2 regions of the Providencia sp. 6390 genome follow, and region 2 is predicted to be linked to the other one. Evidence: predicted binding sites of a transcription regulator. Region 2 holds the regulator's gene; the other holds the start of a gene.
The links. The regulator PhoB, encoded in region 2, activates phosphate uptake and scavenging genes when phosphate is short. The targets are predictions, from matches to a motif close to CTGTCATAAAACTGNCNNAT.

Region 1 (4,597 bases), 130 kb from region 2:
AGCAAACCACTACCAATGTTAGAACCAATAACAATACTTAAACTAATATAAAGTGGTACTAATCCCGTCGCACTTAGCGTCGCAGTCAACAACACTGCTGCTAAACTTGAGTAGCTCACCATGGCAAACAAAGCACCTACCAATAGCGCCAATACCACATCACCACTCAATGAAGTAAAAATAGCTTTAACGGCATCTGCATGAGTGATCGGCTCTGCCGATGCAACGATCAGCTGTAAAGCCAATAAGATCAAACCAAGACCAATCCCTACACGGCCAATTTGTCCTGTTCGATTCTTTTTCTGACTTAAAAATGTCGCTACCCCAATCAAAATTAACAATGGAGATAACCACGACAAATCAAACGTCAAAATTCGTGCCATTAGTGCAGTACCAACATCGGCACCAAGCATAATAACCATGGCAGGAGTTAATGAAATCAGCCCTTGAGAGACAAAGGAAATAACCAGTAATGCCGTTGCATTACTGCTTTGTACCAGTGCAGTGACACCGACGCCGGAAAGAAATGCGCTTGATTTACGACTGACGCTTTTTCCTAGAATACGTCTTAGGTCTGCACCAAAAACGCGCATGATACCAGTACGGACAATGTGTGTTCCCCAAACCAGCAATGCGACCGATGATAAAAGATGTAAAAGGGACAACATTGGAATTTTAATCCTATAGGCTTTATTTTTATTTAAAACAATTAGTTATATAAAGTTAGTTTTTTTCATGACAGACTAAAAGTAGTCATATTCGATTCAATAGATAGAATCGTTAAGTATTTAAGTATGAGGAAATTAATGTAAAAACACTTCATTATACATTATTTCTTTTATTTTTCAAAAAGTTAAAATAAAAGTCTATTGAGAATGATCATCTGATTAATTGTAAGTCAACGCAAACAAATAAAACCTCAACACCTGATAATTTTTATACATGAATAGACTAATTAACGCAAAATTCATAATAAGATTTAGCATTAATATGAAAGGGGGGATAATTGGCAGGAGAAATAAAAAATCCTCCACAACGTCCTGTCGCAGAGGATTTAACTTACAGGGTTGGTTTATTGTTTCAGTCCCATGGCATCACGCATGGTAAAGAACAAATCGGTTTGGTCAGTCAGGCCCATAACGTTAGCTGCATGTGGTCCATAAGCTGCTACGCGTAATTGTGCGCCTGTATGCTCTTGTGAATCATCTTCTTCGGAGTTGCCGTAGTTAATTACCATCACAGAGCCATCTTTAGTGATCAGAGCTTGGGTTAAACCTGTTGATTTAGTCCCTTCTGGAATGATTTGGCTAGAATGCGCATGGTCAGCAGTCACGATCACTAAAGTATCACCATGTTTTTTCGCAAAATCTAAACCTACTTGTACCGCTTCATCCAATGCAACGGTTTCACCAATTTGACCACATGGATTCGCTTTATGATCTTGTTTATCAATAGAAGCGCTTTCAACTTGTAAGAAGAAACCATTTGGGTTGGTTTGTAATAAATCAATCGCTTTCTCTGTCATTTGAGCCAATGTTGGTGCGTTAGGATCTAACTTAGCATTCGGCTTGCACTCAAGCGGAGGATTATTAATATTGCCATAATGTGTTGCTTTAGGCCCTTCCCAAGCCACTGCCATATTACCGTCATGGAATAAACCTAACACCGGCTTATCTTGATTAGCGACAGTAATAGCGTCTAATGATTTCGCATCACGTACAATATTAAAACCACGTTCTTTTGCTTGCTCTTCGAGGGTTTTACCTTTGTAATCCCCCGCCTTCGCAACTTGCTTAAAGCTCTTCGCGCCACCACCTAACGTTACATCAGCGCGAGTCACCAGTAGCTGTTCAGAGATTGAACCACGCCCACCATTTTCTAATGCATTAGTTGCGCATTTTTCTGAGGTCTCTTCAGGACCATAACATTTACGTGCCGTCACATGAGAAAATTGAGCTGCTGGCGTCGCATCTTGAATTTCTGACGTTGTGACGTTTCCTGTTGCTTTACCATTTCGTTTAGCTAACTCAATTAAGGTATCGTGATCTTTATCGAAGACATCAACACCAAGCGCACCATTATAGGTTTTTACACCAGATGACCAAGCAGTTGCAGATGCAGCAGAATCCGTCACATAGTCAGGTTTTTTGGTTTTTTTGTTTAATGCGTAATGGGTATACTGGCCCGTAATCGGTAATGCATCAATGCCCTTAAAGAAACCACCCGCACCTTCAGCATAGTTACGTGCAACAGTAATTTCAGAATCACCCATTCCATCACCAATAAACAGGATCACGTTCTTGGCTTGCCCATTATGCAGAGCCGCTTTCATGATATCAGTTTGTTCTTGTGCTAAACGACGAGCGCCACCAAATTGGGTAATATCACCTTGCGCAGCGCGATTTTCTGAAACAGCATCGTTTGGTGTTGCAGCATTTGCTGGGAGAGTGCCGCCTAAAAGCATTGTACTTACTGCAACTGCTAGAATCGATTTCATGCAATGACCTGTCATAATCATTTCCTTGCCAATAAAAGAAGTTTAAATATTAAGTCGCTTCGAATAATGATTGGCATGCTAAGCTAGCCAGATGACAGTTGGATGACGGATTTATGTCGAAAAAAAGATGATTGTCATTAATGTGAAAAAGGCAGTTATTGGTTAACTGCCTTATAGCCGATTAACGGTAATGTTTTCACATCATTTTCTATTGAAAATTTATTTAATGGAAAATATTACTATCAAATTGATATTTCAAACTCAATGTTTAACAAAATGTTTTTCCATAAATTGGTGAATCAACTGCAACGCACTCAATAAACGATGCCTTTGTTCCGAAGTTAACCGTAAATAACGCCTTGTGGCTGGAATTCTGCTGACCATTTCAGAAGCCGTAAACGGTTCTATCTCACAACGCCACATGCCATTTTTAACCTCCAAATGGCAATAATTAAAATCTAGCTCTTCGAGTGTACTAGCGATAATCGGGTATTGCTTCAGTAAGCTCACTAGCGATTGCCCTTTTTCATCCTTCGACACAAAATGAACATGCTTTTTACGTAAGCTTCCACCTGTTTTCACCGTAATCTGCGCATCGATGGTTTGACTACAGCGCCCTATCACAGAGAATCGGCTAAACACAATAAATGCCATAAATAGCGTTTTAACCCGCTCTGTAACACAAATCGTTAACTCATCTTGTGGGTGGATAAGGAGCTCCCCCGGAGCTCCCCATTCACACTGATAGGGTAAGATATCACGTTCGACCTTATTCAGCGTTAGGCCTTGCTGATAGCCTGTTGGCAAACGCTTCTTTATCAAACGCTGCCAAAAAGTATACTTAGGCGAGGTTGCGTAATGGCTCAATTTTCACCCCCTTCAGCTCTTCCTCAGTAAATGTGCTTGATAACACTTGCTCAACAGGAACAGGTTTAAACGGATTAACCTTTTGCACAAATACCGTCCAAATTAATGCATAACTTGCTGTCAGCCCTAACATAATGATAAATGGAATATAAACATCAGATTTATTCATTCCAGGAGGGGTAATGTAGACAATAGCTAAAATGATCCCAACACTCGAAATAATTTGTGGAATGGGGAAAAATGGTGAGCGATAAGCACGGTGCAAATCAGGGCGACGTATACGCAATAAAATGACTGAAATGGTAACCAGTAAATAAGCCGTTCCCCAAGAACATACCGCAGCTAACACTAATGGCATAATGCGGTCTAAATCACCTTGAATAGCGAATGTATGTAAACAAGGGATCATTACCGCAACTAAGATACCAAAGACTGGCGTTTTAAAGCGAGGATGCAAGTAAGCAAAAATACGTGGTAATGCACCATCCAATGCCATGCCATAAAGTATCCTTGGTACCGCAGCCATTAATGTATTAATAGTCGCGCCACCAGCAAGTAACAGCGCAATCCCAATCCAATACTTACCAATATCACCAAAAACTTGACTCGCAAAAGCAGGGATAGCCATTGGCGTTTCTAACAAACTAACATTATTAGTAGGATCAACAATGACGTTTTCGACTTGATTCGTCATTGCCGCCCCAAATAAGAACATACAGAATGCCACGCCACATAACCCTGTCGCCATCGCACGTGGAATAACTTTTGCTGAGTTTTTAATTTCAGGTGCCATTGGTGTCACCAACTCACAGCCTACAAACATAAACATTGCCATGCCGACAAAGCTTAAAACAAGAGTTGGATCTGAAATATTCAAACCATGACCAAACCATCCATCAACAGAAGTATGGAAAGGGATCAGTAACCCACCGATACTGAAGATAACCAAGGTGCTCCACATTGCAAAAGTCAGCACTACTTCAACTTTACTGAAAGCTTCAATACCTAGTGCGTTCAATAATCCGAATGTGACCACCAGGCCTACCCCAACCATCCAGGAGGTATTACTCGTTTCCATCACGGTATTTAAGCTTTCAAAGTTCACTAATGCCATGATACCGGACAAAATCGTTTCTGCCGTTCCAGCAAACACATGCACGATCAGATATGCTGACAGCGCACCTGTTATCGCCCAAAAACGCCCCATACCACATGAAATATAATCATAAACAG
Region 2 (4,597 bases):
GCAGCAACACCAAGGATCGCTAAAGCTAGCATCTTCACTGGAGCAAGTATGTGACCAACACTGTCGAGTAGCTTACCTGGATACAATGAAATACCAATGACTAATACAAAATAGACCGCACTGTAAATCAGCAATGAAATATCAGACTCACCACCAAGCAAAGGGGCAATACCGACTTTGTAAGATACAGTTGCCGTACGAGGCGTAGCAAATAAAGGCCCTACTGAGAGGTAAGCAACAACAGCAAGTAGTAAACCAGCCGTTTTACCAATAGGTGTACTTAGGGCTTCAATACCCCCACCCACTTTAGCCAATGCAATCACGGTTAAAACGGGAAGACCCACACCTGTGACAAGGAAGCCAAGGGCAGCAGTCCAAACTTGTTCACCTGCTTGTAAGCCGACCATAGGAGGAAATATGATATTTCCAGCCCCAACGAAGAGCGCAAAGGTCATGAAACCTAAGGCAATAATATCTCTGGATGTTAAACGATGAGCCATATTTTATGTTAAATCTATGTAGCAATAGTGAAAATATAGAGAAACTAATCAGTATCTCTTTGAATGATAATTGACGGAATATACTCGTCATACCTCAAAGTACAACATTGTTGGCTTCATTCGCTCTCGCCAGTCACATACTTTTATATGCTTCTAGCATCTCTCTCACTTGCCGCCTAGTTGTACATCGAATTATTTAGAGCATAGAATTTTTATTAACAAGCCATTAACAATACAATATGTACTATTTATCACATCAGGCAAGATGAAAACTCAAAAAACAGGAAAAATCGCCAATAACTGGCTACAAGTAAAACTTTTATAGGGAAAAAAGGCAATAGCAAACCAAAAAACAAGCATGAAACACTAAAGTATTTTTACTAACTAGTGATTACTGTCAGTAAAATAAGAATATACACTATATGATTTGAATAAAAAATAATCAATATGCGATTATTCACTCTATCTTTGCATCATTATCGGGTTCTACAAAATGAAAATATAGAAAGACAAATATGCACACATTAAATCAATCAACAAAAGCGGCTACTCGCGGCCGCTCTCATCGTTCACTATTCTATTATGCTGTCTTAGCGGTTTTCTTATCAGATACAATCAATACCGGCGGTAAAGTAAATGAAAATTCACTCCCTTTCCCCAACTGGCTAGTGATAACTAACTGGCTATTATGATGTTGTAAGGCATGCTTGACGATGGCTAAACCAAGCCCCGTTCCCCCACCGCCATGGCGAGTTCTTGCTTTATCCACTCGGTAAAAACGTTCAGTCAAGCGAGGGATATGTTCGGCTGGGATCCCGACGCCATTATCAGCAACGCTAAACCGTGCACCATTATGATTTTTCTGCCAACTGACCCGAATGGTCGTTCCTTCAGGGGTATGTGCAATGGCGTTGTAAACCAAGTTAGCAACCGCACTGCGCAACTGTTCTTCATTACCGTAAACACGCAATTGCTCATCAACAGAAAACTCAAATTGCTGCCGGCCTTGGCTCAAGCTAATCGCCTCTTGCTCAATCATTTTTAGAATAACAGGGATATTAATTTGCTCATCTAGATTGATCTGAGGAGCCACTTCAATACGTGATAACTGCAACAATTGTTTAACCAAGTTATCCATGCGATGTGCTTGCTCTTGCATCACATGTAGGGCTTTTTTATTGGCGGGCGAGGCATTTTCTTGGTCGTCAAGTACCTCAAGATAGCCCTGAATAACGGTCAGTGGTGTGCGCAACTCATGACTTACATTAGCAAAGAAATCTCTACGCGCTTTTTCTAATCGACGTTTTTCAGTGACATCTCGTGCCACCATTAATAATTGGTCCTCGGTATAAGGAAGGATACGAAATTCAACAATTGCGCCGCTATTCAGTTCAAGTGTTAAAGGTTGATCATAATTCTGTAAGGTAAAATAGCGGCTAAAATCAGGGTAGCGTAATAAGTTAAAAATAGGCTGTCCGCTATCTTCTGGCCAACGAAAGCCCAATAAATGTTGAGCATGGCGGTTACACCAAAAAATATTACCTTCAAGCGTCATCATCACCACGGCATCAGGCAAAGATTCCGCACCACTTCGAAACCGCTTAATTAACTGCCCTAATTCACGACGACGCTTACGATTGCGTTGTTGCATCTGATATATCCCGTAAAATATGGGTTCCCATCCACCTTTACCATCAGGAGGGAGCATACTACGGTCTAACCACAACCAATATGACAGTTTCATTAAGTTATAACTATGCCAAACCAGCGCTGCGGCAAGTGAAATTACCAGCAACCATGCAAGATGACCAATAAATAGAGATAAAATTAATGCAGGTAAGATAAATAAAAACAGCCCCCAAATCAGCTGTTTCCATGATAGGCGTTCAAGCACGCGGGGATCCCCTTTATTAGTCAGTAACGAGTTGAGAAGCGATAGCCCGTACCACGAACCGTTTGCACCATTTTATCATGCCCTTCGATTTCTAATGCTTTTCTAAGGCGGCGTATATGCACATCAACGGTGCGATCTTCAACATACACATTAGCACCCCAGACATAATTGAGTAACTGCTCACGACTATATACCCGCTCAGGATGGGTCATAAAGAAATGCAGTAATTTATATTCCGTTGGCCCCATATCGATCGGGATATCTTGACTACTGACGCGATGGGAGGTTGGGTCCAATGTTAACCCGTTCATTTCAATAATATCTTCTGTCGCCATTGGTGAAATACGACGTAAAATAGCTTTCACACGAGCCACCAGCTCTTTTGGTGAAAAAGGTTTGATCAAGTAATCATCGGCTCCGACTTCGAGCCCTTTAACACGATCTTCCTCCTCCCCTCGTGCAGTTAGCATCATAACTGGCACATCACGCGTATCGCTGTCACGCTTCATGTGTTTGATCACTTGGATACCCGAGCCCCCAGGGATCATCCAATCCAATAATACCAAATCAGGTAACGGGTCAACTAACTGCGCAATTGCGGAATCATAATCATCAGCTTCAATAGACTGAAAACCATTCTGCTCTAGTACAAAACAAACCATTTCGCGGATGGGCGCCTCATCTTCAACGACTAGAATGCGTCTTGCCATGATTAATCCTGTAAATAAGAAGAGATTGTTAAAAGTAAAATCATTATGCGTCACTTTTATGACAGAATTATGAATGTTAACACTCAATCATGATAGTCCAATAGCAATTGTCATTTTAGTGAAATCTCGCAGTCATGCGATCTATACTCTAAATAATTCGAGTTGCAGGTAGGCGACAAGCGAAGATAGACGAGGAGCATAGATAAACACGGTGACTCGGCGAGCGTAGCGCAGCCACTTATACCTCAACGAAAAGCCCCACATCTTGAAGAATGACGAGTATAAAACGATAATTCTCCGAATCAACCACCTCAGATCAGGTATACTACTTAACGTTCAACTAGCGTAAATTCACATGTAATAGACAGCAATTCTGCGATTTGAAGTATCATAAGTCGTCATGTTTAGGAACCCGTATTGATGCGCATCATTCATACCTCAGACTGGCACCTTGGCCAATATTTCTTTACTAAAAGCCGTGCTGCGGAACATCAACATTTTTTAACTTGGCTAATCGAACAAGTAAAACAATACCATGTTGATGCCATTATTGTCGCAGGCGACATTTTTGATACGGGTTCACCACCGAGTTATGCAAGAGAGCTTTACAACCAATTTGTCGTCTCTTTGCAACAAACAGGCTGTCAACTGGTGATACTCAGTGGTAACCACGATTCTGTTTCTGTTTTAAATGAAACTAGCTCACTACTTGCCTATTTAAATACGCATGTTGTCACATCAGGTAGCGAACCACAGGTCATCACGCTAAAAAATGCCCAAGGTGAGGCCGGAGCCCTGCTATGTGCAATCCCGTTTCTGCGCCCTAGAGATATTCAACTCAGCGTTGCTGGGCAAAGTAGCGAACAAAAGCAACTATCATTACAAACTGCCATCAGCGAATACTATCAGTATAGCTATCAGCTAGCGCAACAACAACGTGAAGCGCTTGAGCTTGAGATCCCCATTATTGCCACAGGGCATCTGACTGTTATTGGTGCTGAAGTTTCTGATTCTGTAAGAGATATCTACATTGGCACCCTAGATGCCTTTCCATCAGGAGCGTTTCCCCCTGCTGACTATATTGCCTTAGGGCATATACATCGCCCGCAAGTCATCGGTGGAGAACAACACATTCGCTATTGTGGATCACCTATCGCATTAAGTTTTGATGAAGCAAATCAACAAAAAAGCGTTTGTTTAGTGGAATTCGATCGCAGTGACATATCACAGATCCGCCAATTGCCGATCCCTATATTCCAACCATTGAAAACACTTAAAGGATCACTTGTCGATATTCAAAAACAGCTCAATGAAATAGAGTTCAATGACAACATTCAACCCATTTGGCTTGATATCGAGATTGCCACGCAAGATTACCTTTCTGATATTCAGCAACGTATTGAAGCACTGATAACAGATTTGCCCGTTGAAGTGGTGTTATTACGTCGCGCCCGGAAGCAACAGCAAAGTCAACAAGCTGCGATTGCTAATGA

Region 1: the regulator PhoB is predicted to act here: its motif matches at 2,587-2,606, upstream of phoA (alkaline phosphatase).

Annotation. Positions count from the first base shown of each region.
Region 1 is NZ_JBYVYL010000006.1:272,034-276,630, forward strand. Features, by position in the region: gene AC3Z9T_RS14610 (Na/Pi cotransporter family protein) at 1-668, opposite strand, end outside; gene phoA (alkaline phosphatase) at 1,073-2,512, opposite strand; gene AC3Z9T_RS14620 (DUF3156 family protein) at 2,759-3,364, opposite strand; gene AC3Z9T_RS14625 (APC family permease) at 3,339-4,597, opposite strand, start outside.
Region 2 is NZ_JBYVYL010000006.1:141,297-145,893, forward strand. Features, by position in the region: gene brnQ (branched-chain amino acid transport system II carrier protein) at 1-500, opposite strand, end outside; gene phoR (phosphate regulon sensor histidine kinase PhoR) at 1,081-2,394, opposite strand; gene phoB (phosphate regulon transcriptional regulator PhoB) at 2,415-3,104, opposite strand; gene sbcD (exonuclease subunit SbcD) at 3,525-4,597, shown strand, end outside.